One region of the Streptomyces sp. NPDC101194 genome, then DNA from elsewhere that is predicted to be linked to it. Evidence: predicted binding sites of a transcription regulator. Region 1 holds the regulator's gene; the other holds the start of a gene.
What was found. Region 1 encodes HspR, which represses chaperone genes until heat shock. Its sites were predicted from a motif close to TTGAGNNNNNNNNNCTCAA; they were not measured.

Region 1 (14,471 bases):
GCGTACGTCGCCGCGGTCCATCCTGGCGAGTCGGTGCGTTCGAACACGAGCAACGACAGGGCCACGCGCGCCAACTGGTCGCCCAGGATCGACTGAGCGTAAGCAGCCCAAAGGGTACGGAATTCGCCAAGGTGAAAGAGATTGTCAGATCTGGGCTTTTTGGGCCCCGGTTTTATCTCATCGCCTATCTGCTCGTTCATGCCGGCACGCTACCGGCTGCCGAATTCGGCCTCTAATCCTCCTTGTAGGCAGGTCACGACCGGCACCCCGAGGTGTCCTGATTGTTCGCGTGCCCCTGGGCGGGCGCTTCGGGCGCCCGCGCGGATGCCCCTTGTCAGAGGCGGGCGGTACGGCCCGGGACGGAGCAGGACGACCCGATCCCGCACCCTGACGCGAAGCGATGCGTTTGGCTCGATATCGATGTTGAACAATGGATCACCGATGGCGGCGACCAATTTTCCGTTCTCCCGAAATCACCGCAATTCTTCGTCGATCGCACCGCGGCGCAGACGAAGAGTCCCCGGCCGGGACACGCGGTCCTCCGGCCGGGGACACGACATCGAACAGGCCGTGCGCCGTCTACAAGGTCTTCCCCGAGGTCGCGGGCCCGACGAGCAGGCCGTCGCCGACCCGGTCCACCCGAACGGTGTCCCCGTCCTTGACCTCGCCCGCGAGGATCTCCTTCGCGAGCCGGTCGCCGATCGACGTCTGGATGAGCCGGCGCAGCGGCCGGGCTCCGTACGCCGGGTCGTTGCCCTCCTCGGCCAGCCAGGCCAGGGCGGCCGGGGTGACGTCGAGGGTGAGCCGACGTTCGGCCAGGCGCCCGGCGAGCCGGTCGATCTGGAGCCTCGCGATGTGCGAGAGCTCGTCGCCGGACAGCGCGGAGAAGACCACCAGGTCGTCGAGCCGGTTGAGGAACTCCGGCTTGAACGAGGCCCGTACGACCTCCAGGACCTGCTGCTTCTTCACCTCGGGCTCGGCCAGGGGGTCCATCAGGAACTGGCTGCCGAGGTTGGAGGTCAGGATCAGGATGGTGTTGCGGAAGTCGACCGTCCGCCCCTGTCCGTCGGTGAGCCGGCCGTCGTCCAGGACCTGGAGCAGGATGTCGAAGACCTCGGGGTGGGCCTTCTCGACCTCGTCCAGCAGCACCACGCTGTACGGGCGGCGGCGGACCGCCTCCGTGAGCTGGCCGCCCTCCTCGTAGCCGACGTATCCGGGCGGAGCGCCGACGAGCCGCGCGACGCTGTGCTTCTCTCCGTACTCACTCATGTCGATGCGGACCATGGCCCGCTCGTCGTCGAACAGGAAGTCCGCGAGCGCCTTCGCGAGCTCCGTCTTGCCGACACCGGTCGGACCGAGGAAGAGGAACGATCCGGTGGGCCGGTCGGGGTCGGCGATTCCGGCGCGGGTTCGGCGCACCGCGTCCGACACCGCGCGCACGGCCTCGGTCTGCCCGATGAGGCGCTTGCCCAGCTCGCCCTCCATGCGGAGCAGCTTCTGGGTCTCGCCCTCCAGCAGGCGCCCGGCCGGGATGCCGGTCCAGGAGCCGACGACATCGGCGATGTCGTCCGGGCCGACCTCCTCCTTCACCATCGTGTCCTTGGCGGCCTCCTGCTCGGCCTCGGACGCCTCCGCCAGCTCCCGTTCCAGGCCGGGGATCTCCCCGTACAGCAGCTTGGAGGCGGTGTCGAAGTCGCCGTCGCGCTGGGCGCGTTCGGCCTGGCCGTGCAGTTCGTCGAGGCGTTCCTTCAGCTCACCGACGCGGTTGAGGCCCTGCTTCTCCTTCTCCCAGCGGGCGGTGAGACCGCGCAGCTCCTCCTCCTTGTCGGCGAGGTCGCGGCGGAGCTTCTCCAGGCGCTGCCTGGAGCCGGGGTCGGTCTCGTTCTTGAGGGCCAGCTCCTCCATGTGGAGGCGGTCGACGGCGCGCTGGAGCTCGTCGATCTCGACGGGCGAGGAGTCGATCTCCATGCGCAGCCTGGACGCCGCCTCGTCGACCAGGTCGATGGCCTTGTCGGGGAGGAAGCGGGAGGTGATGTAGCGGTCGGACAGGGTCGCGGCGGCCACCAGGGCGGAGTCCGCGATGGAGACCTTGTGGTGGGCCTCGTAACGGCCCTTGAGGCCGCGCAGGATCGCGATGGTGTCCTCGACGCTCGGCTCCGCCACCAGCACCTGCTGGAAGCGGCGCTCCAGGGCGGGGTCCTTCTCGATCCGCTCGCGGTACTCGTCGAGCGTCGTCGCGCCGACCATGCGGAGCTCGCCGCGGGCCAGCATCGGCTTGAGCATGTTGCCGGCGTCCATGGCGGAGTCGCCGCCGGCGCCCGCGCCGACGACGGTGTGCAGCTCGTCGATGAAGGTGATGATCTGCCCGTCGCTCTCCTTGATCTCGGAGAGGACGGTCTTCAGCCGTTCCTCGAACTCGCCGCGGTACTTCGCGCCCGCGACCATCGCGCCGAGGTCGAGCGAGACGAGCCGCTTGTTCCGCAGGGACTCGGGGACGTCGCCCTTGACGATGCGCTGGGCGAGCCCCTCCACGACGGCCGTCTTGCCGACGCCGGGCTCGCCGATGAGCACGGGGTTGTTCTTGGTCCGGCGGGACAGGACCTGGACGACGCGGCGGATCTCCTGGTCGCGTCCGATGACCGGGTCGAGCTTGCCCTCGCGCGCGGCCGCCGTGAAGTCCGTACCGAATTTCTCCAGGGCCTTGTACTGACCCTCCGGGTCGGGTGTGGTCACCCGGCGCCCTCCCCTGTTCTTCTCGAACGCGTCCAGCAGCCTCTTCGCACTGGCCCCCTGATCACTCAGGATCTCACCGGCCCGGCCGCCCACGGCGGCGATGCCGATCAGCAGGTGCTCGGTGGAGATGTAGTCGTCGCCGAGCTCCTTCGCGCGCTGCGCGGCGTCCGCGATGACGGCGAGCAGCTCGCGGTTGGGCTGCGGCGGGGCGACGGTCGACCCGGTGACGCTGGGCTGCGCGCCCAGGAGCCGCTCGGTCTCGCTGCGTACGACGAGCTGGTCGGCCTCGACGGAGGCGAGCAGGTCGATGATGTTCTCGTTGTCCTCGCCCGCGAGCAGCGCGAGGAGCAGATGCCCGGGGGTCAGGTCGGGGTGCCCGTCCTTCACGGCCCTGTTGGTGGCCGCGTTGATGGCGTCACGGCTCTTGTTGGTCAGCTCTGCGTCCACGTGCGCTCTCTCCTCCTTGCGATGACCGGTCTCTCCACAACAGTGACTAGGTCAACGTGCACAAAGTTGAGTCTATTCCACTCAACCTCACTTCACACCTGTCCGTCACCCCTGTCGCGGCCGCCCCCGCCCTGCCCGGGGCCCGTGCCCCGGGCCCTCGGCCCTCCGCGGCCCACCTCCGTCCCGAGTCAACCGGCCGGACCGGACCCACGCCACCGCAGGGGTCGGCGCGCTGCCTACGCTGCCTCCATGGCAGTCGACGTGACGAACCCCGATCCCGAGTACCTCGCGTTCTGGCGCGAGCACCACCTGTGCACCCTGACCACTCCCCGCCCCGACGGCACACCGCACGTGGTGCCGGTGGGCGTGACGTACGACCCCGACGCGGGGCTCGCCCGGATCATCGCCAACAAGAACAGCAACAAGGTCGCCAACATCCTGGCCGCGGGCCCGGACGGCGCCAGGGTCGCGGTCTGCCAGGTCGACCGGCGCCGCTGGGCGACGCTGGAGGGCCGGGCGACGGTGCGCACGGAGGCGGACGCGGTCGCCGACGCGGTACGCCGCTACGCGGAACGCTACAAGCGCACGCCGACGCCCAAGCCGGACCGCGTCGTCATAGAGATCGCCCTGGACCGGGCGCTCGGCAGGGCGTGAGGGGAACCGCCGGAACTCCGGGCAGCGCAGGACCCCGGGCGGCGCAGGACCCCGGGCAGCACAACGGCGCCACCGTGTTCAGGTCACGATGGCGCCGTTGTGTGGGGGAGTGACTGAGCGACGTGTAACGACGGGGGATCGCTCAGGCACTGCGGGGGGTGGCGGAGATAGTCTCTGGCTCGAACAGCTGGTGGTCCCGCCGGTCGAGGTTGACGAAGATCATGTCGTACCGGATCGCGCAGCGGACGGGCTGCGGGGCTCCCCGCGGCTTGCGGAGGCACCGGTAGGCACGTACTTCGTCGTCTTCTTCACGTGCGACAACGATGGGGTCGCCGAACAGAGTGACCATCAGCGAGTCGCCACAGCGGGGGAGGGCCGTGACGAGATCGATGAAATGCCAGCCTGATCGGTAGGCCGTGGCCATCTCGCGCCGGAAGGTTCGGTCGTCCGGCGGGATGGTCATGCGCCCGTTTGAGTCGGTACGGACCAGGCGATGTCACCGGGCACGGCCGCCGCCTCGACGTTCCACGCGATGTCGCCCGGGGCGATCCAGGCGATGTCGTCCGGCGCGGAGGCCGGTACGGACCAGGCGATGTCACCCGGCACGGAGGCCGGTGTGCCCCAGGCGATGTCACCCGGCGCGGGTGCCGCCTCGACGCTCCACGCGATGTCACCCGGCACGGATGCCGCCTCGACGCTCCACGCAATGTCGCCGGCACCCACCGCTCCAAGGCCCAAAGCCGCGACGAACGAGGCGGCAAGCACCGAGCGAAGCACTCGCTTATACATAGTCAGCTTCGTCCTCACTTGTGGATTCTTCTCCCCCGCACCTAAGACGATGTCTCACCTGGGCGCGCTAACACCACCGAGTCAATGCATCATGTTCTTGCATGTTCAGGAACCTGGGGGGTGAAGGTATGACCACAAGAGACACAAAACAGGCACATCCTCATGCGATCACCGAACTGTGCGACGCCGGAAAACACCTCTACGCCAGCGCACTTCGCTCCGGTCGCATCGCTCGCAGCGAAGTCGACTCCGCACCCTGCCTGATGGACTTCACTCTCCTGCACCCGGACCCCGACGACTCCGACTGGCTCCGTCCGGTCCCGCCGTCCGCCGCCCTGGCGCAGCGCCTTCACCCCATAGAGCGCGAGATCCAGGAACACCGCCGGCACTCCGTCGAACTGGCCGAGGCCTTCGAACCGTTCATGGACATCAGCGCCCAGGACCCGACGACGACCCACGCCATCACGGTCCTGGAAGGGGTCAACCGGATCAACGCGGCCCTGGATCTCGCCACTGCCGAGTGCCGCACCGAAGTCCTCACCGTCCAACCCGGGGGCGGGCGGAGCGAGGACCGCCTCAGCGAGGCCCTGGAACGCGGCCTCTCGGTGGTGGACCGCGGTGTCAGCATCCGCACGCTCTACCAGCACACGGCCCGGCACAGCCCCGGAACCCTTGCCTACGCGGAACGTCTGGCCGAAGGCAAGGTCGAGATCCGGACCCTCGAAGAACTCATAGAGCGTCTCATCATCTTCGACCGGACGGTCGCCTTCATCCCGGCTCAGGACGACCGCCAAGTCGCCCTGGAACTGCGCCACCCCGGGCTGGTCGAGTATCTGGTGAAGGTCTTCGAGCAGCTGTGGACCCGCGCGCAGCCACTCCTCGAGGAGATCAAGTACGAACAGGCGCCCAAGGGCATCAGCGGAGTCCAGCGCTCCATCGCCCAGCTCCTCGTCGAGGGGAACGTCGACGACTCCATCGCCCGTCGCCTCGGGATGAACGTACGCACCTGCCGCGCGCACATCGCCAAACTGAACGCCGCACTCGGCAGCGGCAGCCGCACCCAACTCGGTTACCTCATCGCGCAGTCCGGAATCCTGGACCAGGGCACCGATCGCGACGCGCTCTGACGCCTTCCGCGAGCCGGCGGCAGTCGTGAGAAGTGGGGGCCCGAAGGGGCGGGGACGAGGAGAGACCCGGGGGCCGGGCCGACCCCTGAAGCGCCTCGCTGCCTCCCGTGAGCGTCAGGGCGAGGCCGAAGACACCGACGGCACATGCGACGAGGGTGAGAGCCGGCCGCGCGTTTCGTCCCTGCGCCCCGCCCGGACCGCCCTGGCCGCCGAGGAAGCGGAAAGAACGAGGCCGGTCACCCGTGAAGCACACGGGTGACCGGCCTCGTCCGTCGTCCGGGCGCGCCCGGACCCGCTCAGTCCTTCGGCCGCTTCGGCCGCCAGACCACCAACGCGCCGGTCTGCTGCACGTCCTGATACGGCACCAGGTCGCGGCGGTACGAGGCGTGCACCTGGGCCTCGCGCTGCTGCATGGCCACCGCCGCTCCGTCCACGGCCGCCGAGAGTTCGGCGACGCGCTGCTGGAGGGCCGCGACCTGATTCTCCAGTTCGATGATGCGCTTGATGCCGGCGAGGTTGATGCCCTCGTCCTGCGACAGCTGCTGCACGGTGCGCAGCAGCTCGATGTCACGGGCCGAGTAGCGCCTGCCGCGCCCGGCCGTCCGGTCGGGCGAGACCAGGCCGAGGCGGTCGTACTGGCGCAGTGTCTGCGGATGGAGGCCCGAGAGCTGGGCCGCGATCGAGATCACGTACACCGGTGATTCATCGGTCAGTTCGTACGGATTGCGTCGTCGGCCGTCCACCTCAAGCTCCCTTCGCTGCCTGGAACAACTCCGCCCGCGGGTCGTGGCCCGCGGTCGCCTTGCGGTAGGCCTCCAGTGCGTCCCTGGCCTCGGTGTTGAGGTCCCTGGGCACCGTCACCTCGACGGTGACCAGCAGGTCGCCCCTGGTGCCGTCCTTGCGTACGGCGCCCTTGCCGCGGGCGCGCATGGTGCGCCCGTTGGGGGTGCCGGCCGGTAGTTTCAGAGTGACCGGCGGACCGCCGAGCGTGGGCACCTTCACCTCGCCGCCGAGCGCCGCCTCCGTGAAGTCGACGGGCACGGTGACCGTGAGGTTGTCGCCCTTGCGGCCGAAGACCGGGTGGGCGTCGACATGGACCACGACGTACAGGTCGCCGGCCGGTCCACCGCGCTCGCCCGGACCGCCCTTTCCGCGCAGCCGGATCCGCTGGCCGTCCGAGACGCCCGCCGGAATCCTGACCTGCATGGTCCGGGAGGACTTCGCCCGCCCGCTGCCCTTGCAGACGTCACAGGGGTCCTGGGCGATGAGGCCCCGGCCCTTGCAGTCCACACAGGGATCGGTGAGCGAGAAACCGCCGCCGGTGCCGCGCGACACCTGGCCGGTACCGAGACAGGTCGGGCAGACCCTGGGGGTGCCGTTCTTGTCGCCGGTGCCGGAGCACGCCTTGCAGGGCGCCTGGCTGGACATCCGCAACGGGACCGTGGCCCCGTCGACCGCCTCGGTGAAGCTGAGCGTCACCTCGGACTCGATGTCCTGGCCGCGGCGCGGCTGCACCCGCGTCCCCGTACCGCCCCGGTTGAACAGGCCGCCGAAGACATCGCCCAGACCGCCGCCGCCGAAGCCACCGGCGCCGCCACCCGAGCCCCCGCCCTGGGTTCCTCCGAAGAGGTCGCCCAGGTCGAAGTTGAAGTTGCCGCCGGCGCCTCCGGGTCCGGCCCTGAAGCCGCCGTTGCCGAAGAGGGCGCGCGCCTCGTCGTACTCCTTGCGCTTCTTGGTGTCGCCGAGGATGTCGTTCGCCTCGGAGATCTCCTTGAAGCGTTCCTCCGCCTTGTCGTCACCCTTGTTGGCGTCCGGGTGGAACTCGCGGGCGAGCTTCCGGTACGCCTTCTTGATCTCGGCGTCGGTGGCGTCCTTGGGGACGCCGAGGACCTTGTAGTAGTCCTTCTCGACGAAGTCCTTCGTGCTCATCGACGTCCCTCCTTCCGGACGATCGGCCATGCGACCGGCCCGGTGGGCGGTCGCATGGCCGGGCGGTGGGCAGCGAGGTGGTCAGACGGGATGTCAGACCTCCTCGGTGCCACCGCTCTCCTCGTCGGTTGCCTTCTCTTCCTTGGTGGCCGTGCCCGGCTGGGGTTCGGCCACCGCCACCCGCGCGGGGCGGATGGTGCGCTCGCCGATCCGATACCCCGGCTGCAGGATCGCCACGCAGGTCGTCTCGGTGACGTCCGGCGCGTACGAGTGCATCAGGGCCTCGTGGATCGTCGGGTCGAAGGGCTCGCCCTCCTTGCCGAACTGCTGCAGGCCCAGCTTGGCGACGACCGTCTCCAGCGATTCGGCCACCGACTTGAACCCGCCCACGAGCTCGCCGTGATCGCGGGCCCGGCCGACGTCGTCGAGCACGGGAAGGATCTCGGAAAGGAGACCCGCTACGGCGATCTCCTTGACCGTGGCCCGGTCCCGCTCGACGCGGCGGCGGTAGTTCTGGTACTCGGCCTGGAGCCGCTGGAGGTCGCCCGTGCGCTCGTTGAGCGCGGTGCGGACCTGGTCCAGCTGGGCCGTCAGGCCGACCGTCTGTGCTGCGTCCCCGGCCGGGGACACCTCCTCCTCCGGAGAGGAAGCGGCGTCCTTCGGCTCAGCTCCGCCGGGGGTGGCGCCGGAGGGGACGTCGGGCTTCTCCTCGAAACCCGGAGTCTCCTCGGTCACACCGCACCGCCCTTCGCGTCCTTCTCGTCGTCCACGATCTCGGCGTCGACGACATCGTCATCGGCCTTGGCCTGCTGGGCGCCCGGCTGCTGGTCGCCCTGCGGGCCGCCGTCGGCCTGGGCGTTGGCGTACATCGCCTGGCCCAGCTTCTGGGAGACGGCCGCGACCTTCTCGGTGGCGGTACGGATCTCGGCGGTGTCCTCGCCCTTGAGCTTCTCCTTCAGCTCGGTGAGCGCGGTCTCCACCTCCGTCTTCACGTCACCGGGGACCTTGTCCTCGTTGTCCTTGAGGAACTTCTCCGTCTGGTAGACGAGCTGCTCGCCCTGGTTGCGGGACTCGGCGGCCTCGCGACGGCGGTGGTCCTCCTCCGCGTACTGCTCGGCCTCTTCGCGCATCCGGTTGACCTCGTCCTTCGGCAGCGAGGAGCCACCGGTGACGGTCATCTTCTGCTCCTTGCCGGTGCCGAGGTCCTTGGCGGCGACGTGCATGATGCCGTTCGCGTCGATGTCGAACGCGACCTCGATCTGCGGGACGCCACGCGGGGCCGGCGGCAGGCCGGTCAGCTCGAACATCCCGAGCTTCTTGTTGTACGCCGCGATCTCGCGCTCGCCCTGGTACACCTGGATCTGCACGGACGGCTGGTTGTCCTCGGCCGTCGTGAAGATCTCGGAGCGCTTCGTCGGGATCGTGGTGTTGCGCTCGATGAGCTTCGTCATGATGCCGCCCTTGGTCTCGATACCGAGGGACAGCGGGGTGACGTCGAGCAGCAGGACGTCCTTGACCTCGCCCTTGAGAACACCGGCCTGGAGCGAGGCGCCGATGGCGACGACCTCGTCCGGGTTCACACCCTTGTTGGCCTCCTGGCCACCGGTCAGCTCCTTGACGAGCTCGGCGACGGCCGGCATACGGGTCGAGCCACCGACGAGAACGACGTGGTCGATCTCGGTGAGCTGGATGCCCGCGTCCTTGATGACGTTGTGGAACGGGGTCTTGCAGCGGTCCAGGAGGTCAGCGGTGAGCTGCTGGAACTGCGAGCGCGTGAGCTTCTCGTCCAGGTGCAGCGGGCCCTCGGCGGACGCCGTGATGTAGGGCAGGTTGATCGTGGTCTCGGTCGAGGACGAGAGCTCGATCTTCGCCTTCTCCGCGGCCTCGCGCAGACGCTGGAGAGCCATCTTGTCCTTGGACAGGTCCACGCCGTGGCCGTTGGCGAACTGCTTCACCAGGTAGTCGACGACGCGCTGGTCCCAGTCGTCACCACCGAGGTGGTTGTCACCGTTGGTGGCCTTCACCTCGACGACGCCGTCACCGATCTCCAGCAGCGACACGTCGAAGGTGCCGCCACCGAGGTCGAAGACGAGGATCGTCTGGTCGTCCTTGTCGAGCCCGTACGCCAGCGCGGCGGCGGTCGGCTCGTTGACGATGCGCAGGACGTTCAGGCCCGCGATCTCGCCGGCCTCCTTCGTCGCCTGACGCTCGGAGTCGTTGAAGTACGCGGGGACGGTGATGACCGCGTCGGTCACCTTCTCGCCCAGGTAGGACTCGGCGTCCCGCTTCAGCTTCTGCAGCACGAAGGCGCTCATCTGCTGCGGGTTGAAGCTCTTGCCGTCCAGGTCGATCTTCCAGTCAGTGCCCATGTGGCGCTTGACGGAGCGGATGGTCCTGTCGACGTTGGTCACTGCCTGGCGCTTGGCGACCTCGCCGACCAGCACCTCGCCGTTCTTCGCGAAGGCGACGACGGACGGCGTGGTCCTGGCGCCCTCTGCGTTGGTGATGACGGTGGGCTCGCCGCCTTCGAGAACGCTGACGACGGAGTTAGTCGTGCCCAGGTCGATGCCGACCGCACGTGCCATTTCAATTCCTCCAGCTTGACTACTTGAGTGGAACTGACTCAAGGATGCATGAGCCGCGTCCCGGTGTCAACAGACTTGAGTCGAGCAGACTCAACTATCGTGCACGCACCTCGCGCGCGGCGGACAACCCGGGGCGACACCGACTCCTTCGCGGGCCGGGCAACCCGCCCCCATCATCGCGTCATGGGATCGTTCTGTCACAAATTGCCGTGAGCCACACAAAACCGGCACTCGACCCACCCCACCCCGGGCAGGTGCGAACGATGCAGAGACAGAGACGGGGCCGGCCGACGGACCGGCCCATGGGCCGCGTCCCGGCGCGCGCCTCGGCACGCATGCCGGGCCGCCTGTCCGACCGTGTGCCGGGTCGCGCACCGACACACAGGTGGGTCCACGCGTCCGCCCGTACCCCGGCGGGCACACCGACCCTCCCGCCGGGCCTTCTGTCGGCCCTCTCCTCGGCCCGCATGCGCGTGCGACAGCAGGAGTGGCCGTCGGCCAAGCGCGTACTGGACCTGGTCCTCGGCTCGATCCTGCTGGCCCTCGCCGCCCCCCTGCTCGCCACGGCCGCCCTCGCCCTCGCCACACGACGCCCCTTCGGCGGGGTACTGACCCGCTCACCCCGGATCGGCCTGGGCGGCCACCTCTTCGTCCTGCGTTCGCTGCGCACCCGCCGGCTGCGACTGGACGTGCTCTCCCGGCTGCCGCACGTCGTACGGGGAGAGCTGTCCCTGGTCGGCCCGGAACCCCTGACACCAGACGAGGCCAGAGCCGCGGCAGCCGCCCCCTCCGGGCCCACCGGATGCACGGCCACCGCCACCACGGGACCCTCGGAATCCACCACCGCCCCCGCCGCGAGAGACTGGCGGCAGGAACTGAGACCGGGCCTCACCGGCCTGGCACAGGTACGCTCCCGCTCCGGCATGCCGTGGGACGAACCCGCCCTGCTCGACCAGCACTACGCCGAGCACCACTGGGTGGGACTCGACCTCGCCATCCTGGCGAGAGCCGTACACACTCCGCTGCACCGGGCGGTCCACGGGCTCGCCCGACGCGGCAAGGCGCACCTGAGCGACACAGATCACCGCCGGTCCGGCTACAGCGCGGCGGAATAAGTGGATAGTGTCAGCACAGACTGATTAAGTTACTGCTTAGTAGTCACAGTTTTCGTAGATGCCGGATCCCACCCTCGCAGGCCCGAGGAGCCCCCAAATGCAACTCGCCGCGATCATCGTGTCGCTGGTGCTGACTGTGGTCGGCGTTGCGCTCATCGCCCGAGCCGTCGCGCAGATCTACCGGTTCGTCACACTCGGACAGCCGGTCCCGGCAGGCAGCCGCACCGACAACCCGAAGCAGCGCACGATCACTCTGGTCAAGGAGTTCCTCGGCCACACCCGGATGAACCGGTGGGGGATCGTCGGCTTCGCGCACTGGTTCGTCGCCATCGGCTTCCTGACCCTGCCGCCGACGCTGCTCCAGGCGTACGGGCAGCTCTTCAAGGCCGACTGGGTCCTGCCGATCATCGGCAACTGGCTGCCGTTCGAGATGTACACCGAGTTCATCGGCCTGATGACGACGGTCGGCATCCTCGTGCTGATCGCCATCCGGCTGCTGAACCTGCCCTCCCGGGCCGGCCGCAAGTCCCGCTTCGCGGGTTCCAAGGCGTGGCAGGCGTACTTCGTCGAGTACGTCATCCTCATCATCGGCCTGGCGATCCTGACCCTGCGCGGCCTTGAGGGCGCGATCCACCACGTCGGGAGCTACGAGGCCGCGTACTTCATCTCGTACCCGCTGGTCCTCGCCTTCAAGGGCCTCGCGCTCGGCACGCTGCAGAACCTCATCTACTTCGTCGCGATGATCAAGATCGGCACTTCGCTGATCTGGATGATCACCGTCTCGCTCAACACCAACATGGGTGTCGCCTGGCACCGCTTCCTCGGCTTCCCGAACATCTGGTTCAAGCGGAACGCGGACGGCGCGGTCGCGCTCGGCGCGCTCCAGCCCATGACCTCCGGCGGCAAGGAGATCGACTTCGAGGACCCGGGCGAGGACGACGTCTTCGGTGTCTCCCAGGTCGAGCAGTTCTCCTGGAAGGGCATCCTCGACTTCTCCACGTGCACGGAGTGCGGTCGCTGCCAGTCGCAGTGCCCGGCCTGGAACACGGGCAAGCCGCTCTCCCCGAAGCTCCTGATCATGTCGCTGCGCGACCACGCGCACGCCAAGGCCCCGTATCTGCTGGCCGGCGGCGGCAAGGACATGGAGGGCAACGAGAAGGCCTCCGAGGAGCAGCTGAAGGACGTACCGGCCGCGGCCCTGGCGGAGGCCGAGCGCCCGCTGATCGGCACGGTCGAGGAGAACGGCGTCATCGACCCGGACGTGCTGTGGTCCTGCACCACCTGCGGTGCGTGTGTCGAGCAGTGCCCCGTCGACATCGAGCACATCGACCACATCGTCGACATGCGCCGCTACCAGGTGATGATCGAGTCCGCGTTCCCGTCCGAGGCGGGCACCATGCTCAAGAACCTGGAGAAGAAGGGCAACCCCTGGGGGCTGGCCAAGAAGCAGCGCGTCGAGTGGACCAAGGAGGTCGACTTCGAGGTCCCGATCGTCGGCAAGGACGTCGAGGACCTGTCCGAGATCGACTACCTGTACTGGGTCGGCTGCGCGGGCGCCCTCGAGGACCGGGCCAAGAAGACCACGAAGGCCTTCGCGGAGCTCCTCCACATCGCGGGCGTCAAGTTCGCGATCATGGGCGGTGACGAGAAGTGCACCGGTGACTCGGCCCGCCGCCTGGGCAACGAGCCGCTGTTCCAGCAGCTCGGCCAGGAGAACGTGGCCATGCTGAACATGGCGTTCGGCGAGGACGACGAGGACGACTCGACGAAGAAGGCGAAGGCCGCGAAGAAGATCGTCGCGACCTGCCCGCACTGCTTCAACACGATCGCCAACGAGTACCCGCAGCTCGGCGGCGAGTACGAGGTCATCCACCACACCCAGCTGCTCCAGCACCTCATCGACGAGGGCAGGCTGACCCCGGTGACCCCGGTCGAGGGCCTGATCACGTACCACGACCCCTGCTACCTGGGCCGCCACAACAAGATCTACACCCCGCCGCGCGAGATCATCGCGAAGGTCCCGGGCCTCAGGAACGAGGAGATGCACCGCCACAAGGAGCGCGGCTTCTGCTGCGGTGCCGGTGGTGCCCGGATGTGGATGGAGGAGCGGATCGGCAAGCGCATCAACAACGAGCGTGTCGACGAGGCTCTGTCTCTGAACCCCGACATCGTCTCCACCGCCTGCCCGTTCTGCCTGGTCATGCTGACCGACTCGGTCAACGGCAAGAAGAACGACGGCAAGGCGAAGGAGTCGGTCCAGGTGGTCGACGTGTCGCAGCTGCTGCTGGACTCCGTGAAGACTCCGGCCGACCCGGCCGGCGAGACGGAGTCGGCGGACGCACCGGAGCCGGAGCCGGTGAAGTAGCTCGGGCCGACGTGCGACAGAAGCGGCCGGACCTGCCTCGGGGGCAGGACCGGCCGCTTCTGCCTTGCGTACCGTCGCACGTGGGACAACCCCTGGGGACTACGGGACAGCCCTTAGGGGATGTCACAGCTCGGCCGCAATGGCGGGCAGGTTCCCCAGGCCCTCTCACCGCACCCACGCGGACCAGGTACGTTCGATGACGTGGCTGGATTCAGGATCGGACGCGGCCGGGACAACCGCACCCCGCAGCAAGGGCAACAGCAACCGCGGCAGCAGCCGTACGGCACACAGGCACCACCGCCGTACGGCCAGCAACCCTGGCCGCCGACGGGAGGCAGCGGCGCCCCGCCCCCGTACGACAACGGTGGGCGCCAAGGCGGCCACAACGGCGGCTACGGGCACGCCGACGGCTACAACGGTGGCGGCTACAACGGTGGCGGCCACGGGGAGCCGGAGTACTTCGGAGACCCGTACCAACAGCCCCACCACCCCCACGGGTCCCCCCAGCAGGGCGACCCGTACGCCAACTCTCCCGGCCACACCCAGGCGTTCAGCATCGGCGAGGACCCGTACGGCGACGCCAACACCTACCGCGCCGGCCAGGCCCCCGCCCAGCCCTCAGGTCCGCGGCTGCCGTGGAAGGAACTGCTCAGCGGCATCGTGCTGCGCCCGGGACCGACGTTCTGGCAGATGCGCGACTACCCGGTCTGGGGCCCGGCCCTCATCG
Region 2 (14,471 bases), on a different contig from region 1:
GGCCAACCACGCCCTGATCCTGCGCAACGTGGGCGAGCGCGACCACGCCCACGCACTGCTGGAAGGGGCCCTCGCCGCGTTGACACAGGCCGTTGGCGAGTACCACCCCTGGACCCTGGGGTGTGCCATCAACGCCTCGGCGCTGCGCAACCTGGTGGGGGACCCGGAAACCGCGGCCGAGCTGACGGACGCGGTCATCACCCGGGCCACCGAGACCCTCGGCCGGACCCACCCGTTGACCCTCTCCGCCCGGATCGCCCACGCCGCGGACCTGCGCGGCGTCCGGGAGCGGCAGCGGGCCGAGAAGGTCGAGAACGAGGCGCTGGGCGACCTGGCGACCACCCTCGGCGCCCAGCACGTCCATACGGTCTCGGCCCGCTCGCGCAACCGCCCGTACTGGGACTTCGAGCCCCCGACCGTCTGAGACGGGGCGCTGCCCGCGCACCGGCGGCGCCCGCACACCGAAGGGCCCGGCCCCGCGAGCGATGCGCGGGACCGGGCCCTGGTTCGTACAGCAGCGGGTCAGGCGTCGAAGACCTCGGCGACCAGCTGGGCCTGCTCGGCCTGGTGGCGCTTGGCGGAGCCCACCGCGGGGGACGAGCTGTGCGGGCGCGAGATGCGGCGCAGACGCTCACCGTGCGGGACGTCGGCGCCGACGGCCAGGTCCAGGTGGTCGATCAGGTTCAGGGCGATGAACGGCCAGGCGCCCTGGTTGGCCGGCTCCTCCTGGGTCCAGAGGTACTTCTCGGCGTTCGGGTACTTGGCGATCTCGGCCTGCAGCTCGGCACCCGGCAGCGGGTACAGGCGCTCCAGACGGATGATCGCGGTGTCCGTGACGCCACGCTTCGTACGCTCGGCCTCCAGGTCGTAGTAGACCTTGCCGGCGCAGAAGACGACCTTGCGGACGTCGTCCGCGTTCACCGAGTCGTCGCCGATCACCGGGCGGAAGCCGCCGGTGGTGAACTCCTCCACCTTCGACGCGGCCGCCTTGAGGCGGAGCATCGACTTCGGGGTGAAGACGATCAGCGGCTTGTGGTGCGGGTTGTGCACCTGCCACCGCAGGAGGTGGAAGTAGTTCGACGGCAGGGTCGGCATGGCGACCGTCATGTTGTTCTGCGCGCACAGCGTGAGGAAGCGCTCCGGGCGGGCGGACGAGTGGTCCGGGCCCTGGCCCTCGTAACCGTGCGGCAGCAGCAGCGTGACGCCGGAGGTCTGACCCCACTTCTGCTCGGCCGAGGAGATGAACTCGTCGACGACGGTCTGCGCGCCGTTGACGAAGTCACCGAACTGGGCCTCCCAGATGACCAGCGACTCCGGACGGGCCAGCGAGTAACCGTACTCGAAGCCCATCGCCGCGTACTCGCTGAGCAGCGAGTCGTAGACGTTGTAACGGGCCTGGTCGTCGGAGAGGTAGAGCAGCGGGGTGTAGTCCTCGCCGGTCACCTGGTCGACGAGGACCGCGTGACGCTGGCCGAAGGTGCCGCGGCGGGTGTCCTGGCCGGCGAGCCGGACCGGGGTGCCCTCCATCAGCAGCGAACCGATGGCCAGGGTCTCGCCCATGCCCCAGTCGATCGTGCCGTTCTCCACCGAGGCCGCGCGACGCTGCATCTGCGGCATCAGACGGGGGTGGACGGTGATCCGCTCGGGGATGTTGACCTGCGACTCCGCGATGACCTTCACGACCTCCTGGGAGACCGCGGTGGTCACGGCGACCGGGAACTCGGGCTGGACCTCGGGGGTCTGCGCCGGAGCCGGCAGCGAGGTGGCCTCGCGGACCTCCGCGAAGACCTTCTCCAGCTGGCCCTGGAAGTCCTGGAGCGCCTGCTCGGCCTCTTCCAGCGTGATGTCGCCGCGACCGATGAGGGACTCGGTGTAGAGCTTGCGCACCGAGCGCTTCTTGTCGATCAGGGTGTACATCTGCGGGTTGGTGAACTCCGGGTTGTCGCCCTCGTTGTGACCGCGGCGGCGGTAGCAGATGAGGTCGATCACGACGTCCTTGTTGAACGCCTGCCGGAACTCGAAGGCCAGCCGTGCGACCCGGACGACGGCCTCGGGGTCGTCACCGTTGACGTGGATGATCGGCGCCTCGATCATGCGCGCCACGTCGGTGGCGTACATCGAGGAGCGCGAGGACTCCGGGGCGGCGGTGAAGCCGACCTGGTTGTTGATCACCACGTGCACGGTGCCGCCGGTGCGGTAGCCGCGCAGCTGCGACATGTTGAGCGTCTCGGCGACGACGCCCTGGCCCGCGAAGGCCGCGTCGCCGTGGAGCGCGACCGGCAGGACCGTGAAGTCCGTGCCGCCCTTGTTGATGATGTCCTGCTTGGCGCGGGCGATGCCCTCCAGGACCGGGTCGACCGCCTCCAGGTGCGAGGGGTTGGCGGCCAGCGAGACCTTGATCTGCTCGCCGTCCAGACCGGTGAAGGTGCCCTCGGCGCCCAGGTGGTACTTCACGTCGCCGGAGCCGTGCATCGACCGGGGGTCGAGGTTGCCCTCGAACTCGCGGAAGATCTGCGCGTACGACTTGCCGACGATGTTCGCCAGCACGTTCAGCCGGCCGCGGTGGGCCATGCCGATGACGACCTCGTCGAGGCGGGCCTCCGCCGCGGAGTCGATGACCGCGTCGAGCAGCGGGATGACGGACTCGCCGCCCTCCAGCGAGAACCGCTTCTGGCCGACGTACTTGGTCTGCAGGAACGTCTCGAACGCCTCGGCGGCGTTGAGGCGGCGCAGGATGCGCAGCTGTTCCTCGCGCTCGGGCTGCTGGGCGCGCGGGCGCTCCACCCGGTCCTGGAGCCACTTGCGCTGCTTCGGGTCCTGGATGTGCATGAACTCGATGCCGGTGGTGCGGCAGTACGACTCACGCAGCACACCGAGGATGTCGCGGAGCTTCATCATCGACTTGCCGGCGAAACCGCCGACCGCGAAGTCCCGCTCCAGGTCCCACAGGGTGAGGCCGTGCTCGGTGATGTCCAGGTCGGGGTGCTTGCGCTGGCGGTACTCCAGCGGGTCGGTGTCGGCCATGACATGGCCGCGGACCCGGTAGGAGTGGATCAGCTCGAAGACCCGCGCGGCCTTGGTCACGTCGTTGTCGTGCGAGGCGTCGATGTCCGTGAGCCATCGGACCGGCTCGTACGGGATGCGCAGCGACTTGAAGATCTCGTCGTAGAACTCGTTCTCGCCGAGCAGGAGCTGGGCGACGATCCGCAGGAACTCGCCGGAGGCGGCGCCCTGGATCACCCGGTGGTCGTACGTCGAGGTCAGCGTCATGACCTTGGAGATGCCCAGCTTGTTCAGGGTGTCCTGGGAGGTGCCCTGGAACTCGGCCGGGTAGTCCATCGCGCCGACGCCCATGATGAGGCCCTGTCCGGGCATCAGGCGGGGCACCGAGTGCACGGTGCCGATGCCGCCGGGGTTGGTCAGCGAGGCGGTGACTCCGGTGAAGTCGTCCATGCCGAGCTTGCCGTTGCGGGCGCGGCGGACGATGTCCTCGTACGCCTGCCAGAACTCGAAGAAGTTGAGCGTCTCGGCCTTCTTGATGGCCGCGACGACCAGCTGGCGGTCGCCGTTCGGCTTCACCAGGTCGATGGCCAGGCCGAGGTTGACGTGCTCCGGCTTGACCAGGGTCGGCTTGCCGTCCTTCAGCGCGAAGGAGTGGTTCATCGTCGGCATGGCCTTGAGGGCCTGCACCATCGCGTACCCGATGAGGTGCGTGAAGGAGATCTTCCCGCCCCGGGCGCGCTTGAGGTGGTTGTTGATGACGATGCGGTTGTCGAAGAGCAGCTTCACCGGAACGGCGCGGACGGACGTGGCCGTCGGCAGCTCCAGCGAGGCGTTCATGTTCTTCGCGACGGCGGCCGACGGGCCGCGCAGCGTCACGTACTCGGGGCCGGCCGGGGCCTCGGTGGCGGGCGCCGCCGCGGGCTTGGCCGGGGTCTCGGCGGCCTGTGCGGGAGCGGCCTGTGCGGGCGCGGCCTTCGCCGGAGCTGCCGGAGCAGCGGCGGCGGGAGCGGCCTGTGCGGGCGCCGGGGCCACGGGCGCGGTGGTCTTCGCGGCCGGAGCCGGGACCTGCGCCGGGGTGGCCCGGGGCGCGGCTGCCGGTGCGGCGGCGGCCGGGGTCACCGCAGCCCCCGCGGCTGCGGCGCCGGGAACGGGCTTGTCCGCCGTGCCGGACGTACCCGGCTTGTAGTCGGCGAAGAAGTCCCACCAGGCGCGATCGACCGAATTGGGGTCCTGGAGGTACTGCTGGTAGATCTCGTCGACGAGCCACTCATTGGGGCCGAAAGCCGCGGCCGGGTCGGAACCCGGGCCGGCTTGGTCGGTCGAGATGCTCGAGTTACTGGGGGACTGAGACGACACGGCGGCAACCGCCCTCTTCCGCTTCACAAGGTGATGGACAGCGGAAATCAAGGCTACGCCTCCCCAGCCGTTCCATGCAGGCGGGGCCGCTCTTCGTCGTGCAAGTCACATCGGAAGGCGGGTTTCGGCGCAGGAAATGGCGGGAAACAAGCATGGTTCCGCTTCACTCCGGGTACGCGGGACCGCGGCTACGACCCCTTGGACCGTACCCATTGAAGGGAACGCGCAGAACGTGCCCTTCCGGTTCGAACCCTATGTCAACCTCGCGGTTGCGGGATCCCCGGAAGAGTGACCTGGATGCGGCAGCCGCGAGCGGATTCGGCCACACCGATCCGTCCGCCGTGCAGATCCACCGCCCAGCGGGCGATCGCCAGGCCCAGCCCCGTACCGCCGTCGCTGCCGGGACCGTGCGGGGAGGGCACCTCGCCGCGGTTGAAGCGCTCGAAGACCCGGTGCCGCTCCGACTCCGGGATGCCCGGACCCTCGTCCAGGACCTCCAGCGCCAGGGACTCCGGCCCGGCGCCCCGCCGGGCCAGCACCGTGACCCGGCCGTGCGGCGGGCTGTGCTTGACAGCGTTGTCGACCAGATTGGCCACCACCTGGTGCAGCCGTTCCGCGTCCGCGTGCGCGGTCAGCTCGGGCGGCGACACGTCCAGATGCAGATGCACGTCCGTGCGGGTGTGGTTCCCGGAGCCGGAGGGCAGCCGGCGGTGCGAGGCGGCGAGATTCGCCTCCTTCAGCACACCCGACAGATACGGCCACACCTCGAAGCGGCGGGCCCTCAGCGTGACCACCCCGTTGTCCAGGCGGGACAGGTCCAGCAGGGTCTCCACCAGCCTGCCGAGCCGCTCGGTCTGCTTCAGCGCCGTGCGCATCGTCTCGGGATCGGCCGAGGACACCCCGTCCACGACGTTCTCCAGTACGGCCCTCAGCGCCGCGATGGGCGTCCGCAGCTCGTGCGACACATTGGCCACCAGCTCCTTGCGGTGCCGGTCCACGGCCTCCAGGTCGTCCGCCATGCGGTTGATCGTCTGGGCCAGGTCGCCGAGCTCGTCACGCCGGTCGGCGCCGCTCACCCGTCTGGTGTAGTCGCCGTGCGAGATGGACCGGGCCACGGTCGTCATCTCGTCCAGCGGTGCCGTCAGGCCGTGTGCCACGAACTGGGTGATCAACAGGGTCGCGATCACCGAGAACACCGTGATGAAGCGCAGCTCGGTCCTGGTGCGCAGGGCCACCATCAGCAGCCCGGTGGTGATGAACACCGACACCACCACGAGGGTGCCCAGCTTTGCCTTGACCGAGAAGGGACGCAGTCCGGAACCGGGCCGGGTCATGGCGCAGGGGTCTCCAGGGCGTAGCCGACACCGTGCACGGTACGGATCCGCTCCGCACCGATCTTCCGGCGCAGCGCCTTGATGTGGCTGTCGACCGTGCGGGTGCCGGAGGCGTCCGCCCAGTCCCAGACCTCGGCCAGCAGCTGCTCCCGGGAGAGCACCGCGCGCGGCGTGTTGGCCAGGCAGACCAGCAGGTCGAACTCGGTCGGCGTGAGGTGGACGTCGTCGGCGCGCACCCGGACCCGGCGCTGCGCGTGATCGATCTCCAGCTCGCCGAGGCGCAGTATGCCGCTGCGCGGTGTGACCGCGGCCAGCGCCGCGCGCTCGACCCGGCGCAGCAGGACGTGCACCCGGGCCGCCAGCTCGCGCATCGAGAACGGCTTGGTCATGTAGTCGTCGGCGCCGACCCCGAGGCCGACCAGCATGTCGGTCTCGTCGTCCCTGGCGGTCAGCATCAGCACCGGCACCGGCCGCTGGGCCTGCACGCGACGGCAGACCTCCAGTCCGTCGAAGCCGGGGAGCATGATGTCGAGCACCATCAGGTCGGGCTGCCACGCCTCGGCCGCGTCCACGGCCGCGGGCCCGTCGAGTGCGGTCTGCACCAGAAAGCCCTCGGCCCGCAGCCGGGCGGAAATGGCATCGACGATCGTGGCGTCGTCCTCGACCACCAGCACCCGGCGCTGCGCGCCCGGGGTGGCCGCGACACCGTTGTGGGTGGTGTGTGTCTGTTCCATCGCCCCGCCCCTGCCCGCTCTCACGGGGGCCATTCCCCCGGACACGCGGTCTTCGCTTGTGGATGTCATGGGTGATCCCGTCACCGGTCAGCAGCGTAAAGGCAGCGGACTGCTCTCGGCTACGCAGGGTGTAACGGCTTCGACCCAATGAAAGTGGCGGAGTGTCGGCCTTGTGGCGCTTGGCCCCGGGCGTTCGGGGGGTGTGGACGCCCGGTGGGGACTATCGGTCTGTCCGAAGTGCGAGATGAACCACGTCCGGAACACCTCGGGCAACACTGACCTCTTCGGTTCTTACCTCACCGAATCCGGCATTCCGCAAAGCTTGTTCGAACTCGACGGACGGTTGTGCGGACCACACTGCGAGAACGCCGCCGGGTGTCAGCCGTTCCCGGCAGTCCGCCAGTCCGGCGGGGGAGTACAGGCCGAGGTTGTCCTCGGTGACGGTCCAGTCCGGTCCGTTGTCGATGTCCAGGCACAGAGCGTCGTAACGTTCCGTAGTCGTGTGCAGGTACGAGACGAGGTCCGTCGTCAGGATCGCGGTCCGCGGATCGGCGAGCGCCGCCTCGGAGATCGCGGCCAGTGGTCCCTCCCGGTGCCAGTCCACGATCGCCTGCTCCCGTTCGACGACGGCGATCCGCCCCCACCGCGGCTCGGCGGCGGCCCGGACGAGGGAGAAGCCGACCCCGAGACCCCCGATGAGTACCGCCGGGGCCGTCCGCTCGGCGGGCAGCGCGGCCAGCGCCGCGTCGATCAGAAGCCGCTCGGAACGCCCGTCCGAGGTGTCCATCAGGAAGCACCCGTTGGCGATGATCTCGAAGTCGTCGCCCCGCTCCCGCAGCACGACCTCGCCGTACGGGCCTTCATGGCGGTCGAGCGTGACGGGGGCGAGGGCGTCGGGGCCGTGGATGTGGGGCATGGCGCGGATCTCCGGTGCGTGGCGGACACGGTCCTCCCCATCCTGTCCGGTCGGCGCGGTCGGCGGCCAGCGGATTGCCCGGCCCATGCCGGGAGGTGCGCGCCGGCGGGGCGCCGTCCCGGGCCGCGGGGCTGCGCTGTCGAGGAACACGCCCCTCGGGGAGCGTAAGCGCATATAAGAGGACGGCAGAACGGCGTGATCGACGCCCGGTGCGAAGCGATCACCCATTTTCGGCCACCTTGTGTGGCTCACGCCATGGACGACGTGGGGAAGGATCGCGGAGGGTAGGAAGTTGTTTTGGGGGGCTTGTACGGAAAGGGGCCTCGCGCGGTGCATCAGGGTACGGACAGAGTGGCCGGCGAGGAACACCACGAGGCGCAGCCGCTCGGCGCCATACCGCGTCAGCGCCGCAAGGAGGAGAGCGCCCCTCCTCCGGCCCGGCAGGCCCCGAAGGGCCGCGAGGCAAGCGAGGCACGCGAGGCGCGCAGGGCGCGCCGCCTGCTGCGGCTGCTGCCGACACCCACCGGTACCCCGTTCACCTTCGGTTATCTGCTGGTGCTCGTCGGTACGTCCCTCTTCATGGAGTTCGCCGACCAGGACACCGTCTCCGCCGTCCTGCGCGAATCGAGCACGGATGTCGCACATCTCGGTGAGACCCCGCTGCTCGTCCTGGTCGCCAGCGCCCTCTGGGTCGTCGGAGGGCTCACCTCGCCGTACGTCGTCGGCTTCGCCCTCGTGCTGACCGCCCTGGAGCGCCGCATCGGGGGGTGGCGCACCGCCGGGGTGTTCCTGCTCGGCCATGTCGTGGCGACGCTCGCCACGGAGATCCCGGTCGGGCTGTCCGTGGTGGCCGGTCACCTGCCGGAGTCCTCGCTGCACCGGCTCGACTACGGCATCAGCTTCGGGCTGATGGCGAGCGTGGGAGCCCTCGCCGGGCTGCTCGTGCCGTGGCCGCGGGTTGTGGTGCTCGGCGGCGTCGGCGCGATGCTGCTGCACGATCTGTTCGAGCTGAGCAGCCCCCTCGCCGACTGGGGGCATCCGCTGGCGCTGCTGCTGGGCGTGGCCTGCTGGCCGCTGTTGCGCCGGGTCGTCGCGGCCCGGGGCGTGGTGACCAGGGGCGCGGGGCCTTCTCGCCGTGCGCCGCGGGGTGTTCGGCTGCGGGCCAGGGCGCCGGATCGTCGATGAGCAGGTGCCGACGGAGCTGTCGACGACCTCCCGTGGGACTGAAGCGGAGGCGCGCGGGGTTCACCACGTACGGGTCGGGCCGGATCCGTGTGCGGCGGGTACGTCGGTGATCGCTCACAGCGAACACGCCTCGGGGAACAATGGGCGGCTCAGGAGCATTGAGTCTGCATAGCTCAACTTGACTGCCGAAGGGGAGATCATGGCTACCGAGTCCAATGCGGTCACTCCGCTCGCCCTGCCCGTGCTGCCGCTCGACGACGAGGTCGTGCTGCCCGGGATGGTGGTGCCTCTGGACCTGTCCGACACCGATGTGCGCGCCGCCGTGGAGGCCGCGCAGGCCGCGGCCCGCGAGGGCGGCGGCAAGCCCGAGGTGCTCCTGGTGCCGCGGATCGACGGGACGTACACCGGCACCGGTGTCATCGGCACCGTCGAGCAGGTCGGACGGCTTTCGGACGGAGATCCGGGCGCGCTCATCCGCGGCCGTGGCCGGGTACGGATCGGGGCCGGGACCAGTGGACCGGGGGCCGCGCTCTGGGTGGAGGGGACCAGGGTCGACGCGGTCGTCCCCGACCCGCTCCCCGGAGCCGCCGCCGAGCTGGTCAAGGAGTACAAGGCACTCGCCACCAGCTGGCTGAAGAAGCGCGGGGCCTGGCAGGTCGTGGACCGGGTCCAGCAGATCGAGGACATCTCCGCGCTCGCCGACAATTCCGGATACTCACCCTTCCTCACCACTGCCCAGAAGGTGCAGCTCCTGGAGACCGTGGACGCGGTCGCCCGGCTCAAGCTCGCCATCCAGTGGCTCGGCGAGCACCTCGCCGAGCAGGACGTCGCCGAGTCCATCGCCAAGGACGTCCAGGAGGGCGTCGACAAGCAGCAGCGCGAATTCCTGCTGCGGCGCCAGCTCGAAGCCGTACGCAAGGAGCTCGCCGATCTCAACGGGGGTCCTGGCTCCGGCGCAGACGAGTCCGACGACTACCGGGCCCGCGTCGAGGCCGCCGACCTTCCCGAGCACGTCCGCGAGGCGGCGCTCAAGGAGGTCGACAAGCTGGAACGTTCCTCCGACCAGAGCCCCGAGGGCTCCTGGATCAGGACCTGGCTCGACACCGTCCTCGAACTGCCCTGGACGGAACGGACCGAGGACGCGTACGACATCCGGGGCGCCCAGGAGATCCTCGACGCCGAGCACTCCGGGCTGCAGGACGTGAAGGAGCGGATCACCGAGTACCTGGCGGTCCGCAAGCGGCGTTCCGACCGCGGCCTCGGCGTCGTCGGCGGACGGCGCGGCGGTGCCGTGCTGGCACTGGTGGGTCCTCCGGGCGTGGGCAAGACCTCGCTCGGCGAGTCCGTCGCGCATGCCATGGGACGCAAGTTCGTCCGCGTCGCGCTCGGCGGTGTGCGGGACGAGGCGGAGATCCGCGGCCACCGGCGTACCTACGTCGGCGCCCTGCCGGGACGCATCGTGCGGGCCGTCAAGGAGGCCGGCTCGATGAACCCGGTCGTCCTGCTCGACGAGATCGACAAGGTCGGCTCGGACTTCCGGGGCGACCCGGCCGCCGCCCTCCTCGAAGTCCTCGACCCGGCCCAGAACCACACCTTCCGCGACCACTACCTGGAGGTCGAACTCGACCTCAGCGACGTCGTGTTCCTGGCCACGGCCAACGTGCTCGAAGCCATCCCGGAGGCGCTGCTGGACCGGATGGAACTGGTCCGGCTCGACGGCTACACCGAGGACGAGAAGGTCGTCATCGCCCGCGACCACCTGCTCCCGCGCCAGCTGGAGCGGGCCGGTCTGGAGAAGGACGAGGTGACGCTCGACGAGTCCGCGCTGCGCAAGCTGGCCGGTGAGTACACCCGTGAAGCGGGCGTACGGAACCTGGAGCGGGCCGTCGCCCGGCTGCTCCGCAAGGTCGCGGCCCAGCACGAACTGGGCGACCGGGAGCTTCCGTTCACGGTCACCGAAGCGGATCTGCGCGGCCTGATCGGACGGCCGCACCACGTCCCGGAGTCCGCCCAGGACCCGGCCGAGCGCCGGACCTCGGTGCCGGGCGTGGCCACCGGGCTCGCGGTGACCGGAGCGGGCGGCGACGTGCTGTTCGTGGAGGCGTCGTTGGCCGACCCGGAGACCGGGGCCTCCGGACTGACCCTGACCGGCCAGCTCGGCGACGTGATGAAGGAGTCCGCGCAGATCGCGCTGAGCTTCCTGCGGTCGCACGGCGCGGAACTGGAACTGCCGGTCGCGGACCTGAAGGACCGCGGAGTGCACATCCACTTCCCCGCGGGCGCGGTCCCCAAGGACGGCCCGAGCGCGGGTGTCACGATGACGACGGCACTGGCCTCGCTGCTCTCCGGACGACTGGTCCGTACGGATGTGGCGATGACCGGTGAGGTCTCGCTGACCGGACGGGTGCTGCCGATCGGCGGCCTGAAGCAGAAGCTGCTGGCCGCGCACCGGGCCGGGATCACCACCGTGGTGATCCCGAAGCGGAACGAGGCCGACCTGGACGATGTTCCGGCCGAGGTCCTGGACACCCTGGAGGTCCACCCGGTGACGGACGTCCGCCAGGTGCTGGAGATCGCCCTCGCGCCGGTCTCGGCGGCCCGGCCCGAGGAGAGGATCCCGGCCGCGGCGTAGCCGCCACGGCGTGACGGACGTGGCACCACGTGCGCGACCGGTACGGACGGCCCGCCTCCCCGGCAACGGGTGGGCGGGCCGTTCCACGTGGGACGGCGGGTCGGCCCACGAAGGACCGCACGGCGAGCGGGGCACCGAAGGCCGCGACGGCCCGGCGACTTCCCCGGCGGCGGACGCCGGTACGGGCACCGGTGCGGGTGCGGCCGGTGGGCCTCGTCGCCGGCGAGCCGGGCTCAGGGGCGGTAGATCGTCCCCGGGACGGGCTCGGCGGGCGCCATCAGCTGCGGGACGGTGACAAAGGTGTAGCCCTGCTTCTTCAGCGCGTCGATGATGCCCGGCACCGCGGGCACCGTCCCCTTGTAGATGTCGTGCAGCAGGATGATGCCGTCCTTGCTCGCCTGGTCCAGGATGCGCTTCTCGATCAGCGCCGAATCGGTGGTGGAGTAGTCCTTGGCGGTGGCGCTCCACAGGATCTGGGAGAGCCCCAGGTCCTCGCTGATCCCCGAGACGGTGTCGTCGGTGCGGCCCTGCGGCGGGCGCATCAGCCGCGGCTTCTTGCCGGTGATCTCCGCTATCGCGTCCTGCGCCTTCTCCAGCTCGGCGCGTATCTCGGCGGGCTTCTTGTCCGTCAGGATCGCGTGGGACCAGGTGTGGTTGGCCACCTCGTGCCCCTCGGCCGCGAGCCTGCGCACGGTGTCGGGGTGCTTCTTGACGTGGTTCTTGCCCAGCAGGAAGAAGGTCGCGTGCACCTTCTTCTCCTTGAGGATGTCCAGCAGGTGCGGGGTGTCCTCGCTGGGTCCCGCGTCGAAGGTCAGGGCAATGCACTTGGCCTTGCGGCAGTCCACCGGACCGAAGGAGCCCTTGGCGTCGGAGCCCGCGTCTCCACGTGCCGAGGCCGGTGCGGTGGTCTGCATGGAGCAGCCGCTCAGCGTCAGGGTGAGTGCCGTCACCAGGGCAGCGGCCAACCCCGCACCGATCGACTTCGTCTTCATGGGCAAGGCGGGTCACTCCTCCGTGGCTGAACAGAGCACGCGATGTGCGGCGGAGAAGGACTATACACACGGCGTATACACCGGATTTATAGGGGTGTCCGGTGCCTGCGCGGAGGCCGAACGGCCTGGTCATGGGAGCGAACAGGGTGGAGCCCCCGGTGGCTGGGTGGGTCACCGGGGGCTCGGTCGTGCGAAGCGGTGTGCCGCGCGGCAGCGGCGGGCCGGCTCAGCCGTTGGCGAGGGCCTGTACGCGGTCGAGCGCGCCGTTGAAGTGGCTGTGGTCGCCGACGTAGGGGCCGGACGAGGTGTACTGCCACATCGTGTAGTAGCCCCAGCCGGCCGGGAGTTCGCCGACCGTGCTGTTGTACCGGGCCACCCACAGCGGGTTGGTGGTCCCGAAGCTCGCGTTGTTCCCGGTGCAGGTCTGCCACCAGCTGGTCGCGGTGTAGATGACCGCGTCGCGTCCGGTGCGCGCCCTGTAGGTGTTCACGAAGTCACGGATCCACGACACCATGGCGGCCTGGCTCAGGCCGTAGCACTGGTCGCCGTACGGGTTCCACTCGATGTCGAGCGCGCCCGGAAGGGTCTTGCCGTCCTTGGACCAGCCGCCCCCGTGGTCCACGAAGTAGTTGGCCTGGACGGCGCCGCTCGTGGTGTTCGGGGTGGCGAAGTGGTACGAACCCCGGATCATGCCGACGTTGTACGAGCCGTTGTACTGCTGGGCGAAGTACGGGTTCGTGTAGTAAGTGCCCTCGGTGGCCTTGGTGTAGGCCCACTTCACACCGCTGTTCCAGAGGGTGGGCCAGTCGACGTTGCCCTGGTAGCTGGCGACGTCCACGCCTTCGGTCTGGGCGGCGAGGGTGTTGCGCGGCAGTCCGCCCTGGCCGTCGTGGGCGGCGACACCCATGCCCATGGTAGCCGTGCCCCGTGCGGGCTTCTTGGCCGCGGCGGCGGAGTCGTGGGCGTCCGCGGCGCTCGCCGCGCCGGGCAGGGTGAGGAGGAGGGAAAGGGCTGCGAGCAGGGTTCCGGCCGCCGCGAAGCGCGAGCGGCGGGACGTTCCGGATCCGGATCTGAGCACCGGCATGTGAGTGCCTCCGAGGCCTTGGTGGGGGGACGCGCTGATCCCAGGGGGACGCCGGGCGCACCCCTGTCGGCATGTCATGGTGTGGACATGCCATGCATGACGCTACGCACGTAGACCTGTGCTGCGAAAGGGGGCCTGGGCGCCGCCGTTGGTCTACGCCTGCGAAATACTGGCCAAGCTGCGGCGATGACCAGCGGCGAAAGAAACTTTCAGCGGCAGGAAAGCTCATGAGGGGTGTTGACGTGCACGGGAGCGAAAGCGGTAGTGAACCCGGCGCGACCGGAGAAAGTGGTGTGGACCACGCATTCCTGGCCCTGGAGCGGGAGTTGGCCGTCTTCCTGCGGCGGGCACGGGCCAACTCCGGGGAGATGGCGCGCGAGGTGCATCCCGAACTGGAGGCCGCCGCGTACGGACTTCTCGTCCGGCTGGAGTCGGCCGGACGGCAACGGGCCACCGATCTGGCCGCCTACTTCGGCGTCGGCAAGGCGACCATGAGCCGTCAACTCCGCGCCCTGGAGGACCTCGGACTGGTGGCGCGCGAGCCCGACCCGGCCGACGGCCGCGCCCATCTCGTCCACCTCACCGCCGAGGGGCTCGCCCGCTACCGCAGCGTCCGCGACGCCCGCCGCGAGCGCTATGTGCGCAAGCTCGCAGACTGGGACCGGGCCGAGGTGGCCGAACTGGCCCGGCTGTTGCATCACCTGAACGCCCGCGCCGAGGGCTGACGTCCGCGCCGGCCCGCTCCCCGCGGCACGTCCCCGTCCCGGTGCGGCTCACAGCACCGCGTAGACCGCCGTCGCGTCGTCATGGGTCTTGCTGCGGCGCAGGCGCGTGCGCTCCGTGTCCGCGTCCTCCAGGGCCCGGACGCGGTCGATCAGCCCCTGCGTCCCCTCCTTGTGGAGCACCCCGATGCAGTCCGCCCAGTCGCCTTCGCGGAACATCTCGGTCCAGCGGGCCGCCCCGTCGGTCAGCGCGGCGAGCGCCCGCACCCGGTCGGCGGGGGTGCGCCCGGTGACCGCACGGGCCGCCACGGACGGATCCGCGGCGGCGGTGAAGAAGCCGCCCTCCTTGTTCCGTGCCCGTGCGTCGGCGATCGCCTCGCTGGCGAGCGTGCCCGGTGGCAGGTGGTCCAGCCGGTCGTCGAGCAGGGGGCGCACGCTTCCGTCGGGAGCCTCGATCAGCAGTACGGAATCGGACAGTACGAGGTGCTCGATCTCGCGTTCGTCCCAGCGCGC

Region 2: lon (endopeptidase La) is a predicted target of HspR. The motif match lies at 8,687-8,705, and genes of this name have one in related genera.

What each region holds. Positions count from the first base shown of each region.
Region 1 is NZ_JBIWOS010000004.1:478,733-493,203, reverse strand. Features, by position in the region: gene ACIRP2_RS18865 (MFS transporter) at 1-200, opposite strand, end outside; gene clpB (ATP-dependent chaperone ClpB) at 580-3,180, opposite strand; gene ACIRP2_RS18855 (pyridoxamine 5'-phosphate oxidase family protein) at 3,430-3,834, shown strand; gene ACIRP2_RS18850 ((2Fe-2S)-binding protein) at 3,977-4,297, opposite strand; gene ACIRP2_RS18845 (5'-nucleotidase) at 4,294-4,623, opposite strand; gene ACIRP2_RS18840 (helix-turn-helix transcriptional regulator) at 4,725-5,750, shown strand; gene ACIRP2_RS18835 (heat shock protein transcriptional repressor HspR) at 6,047-6,493, opposite strand; gene dnaJ (molecular chaperone DnaJ) at 6,495-7,679, opposite strand; gene grpE (nucleotide exchange factor GrpE) at 7,773-8,414, opposite strand; gene dnaK (molecular chaperone DnaK) at 8,411-10,264, opposite strand; gene ACIRP2_RS18815 (sugar transferase) at 10,732-11,379, shown strand; gene ACIRP2_RS18810 ((Fe-S)-binding protein) at 11,477-13,744, shown strand; gene ACIRP2_RS18805 (Yip1 family protein) at 13,946-14,471, shown strand, end outside.
Region 2 is NZ_JBIWOS010000002.1:1,223,801-1,238,271, forward strand. Features, by position in the region: gene fxsT (FxSxx-COOH system tetratricopeptide repeat protein) at 1-424, shown strand, start outside; gene ACIRP2_RS12275 (multifunctional oxoglutarate decarboxylase/oxoglutarate dehydrogenase thiamine pyrophosphate-binding subunit/dihydrolipoyllysine-residue succinyltransferase subunit) at 523-4,359, opposite strand; gene ACIRP2_RS12280 (ATP-binding protein) at 4,617-5,693, opposite strand; gene ACIRP2_RS12285 (response regulator transcription factor) at 5,690-6,427, opposite strand; gene ACIRP2_RS12290 (spermidine synthase) at 6,648-7,343, opposite strand; gene ACIRP2_RS12295 (rhomboid-like protein) at 7,674-8,528, shown strand; gene lon (endopeptidase La) at 8,728-11,160, shown strand; gene ACIRP2_RS12305 (polysaccharide deacetylase family protein) at 11,394-12,152, opposite strand; gene ACIRP2_RS12310 (lysozyme) at 12,379-13,236, opposite strand; gene ACIRP2_RS12315 (MarR family winged helix-turn-helix transcriptional regulator) at 13,464-13,961, shown strand; gene ACIRP2_RS12320 (hypothetical protein) at 14,010-14,471, opposite strand, start outside.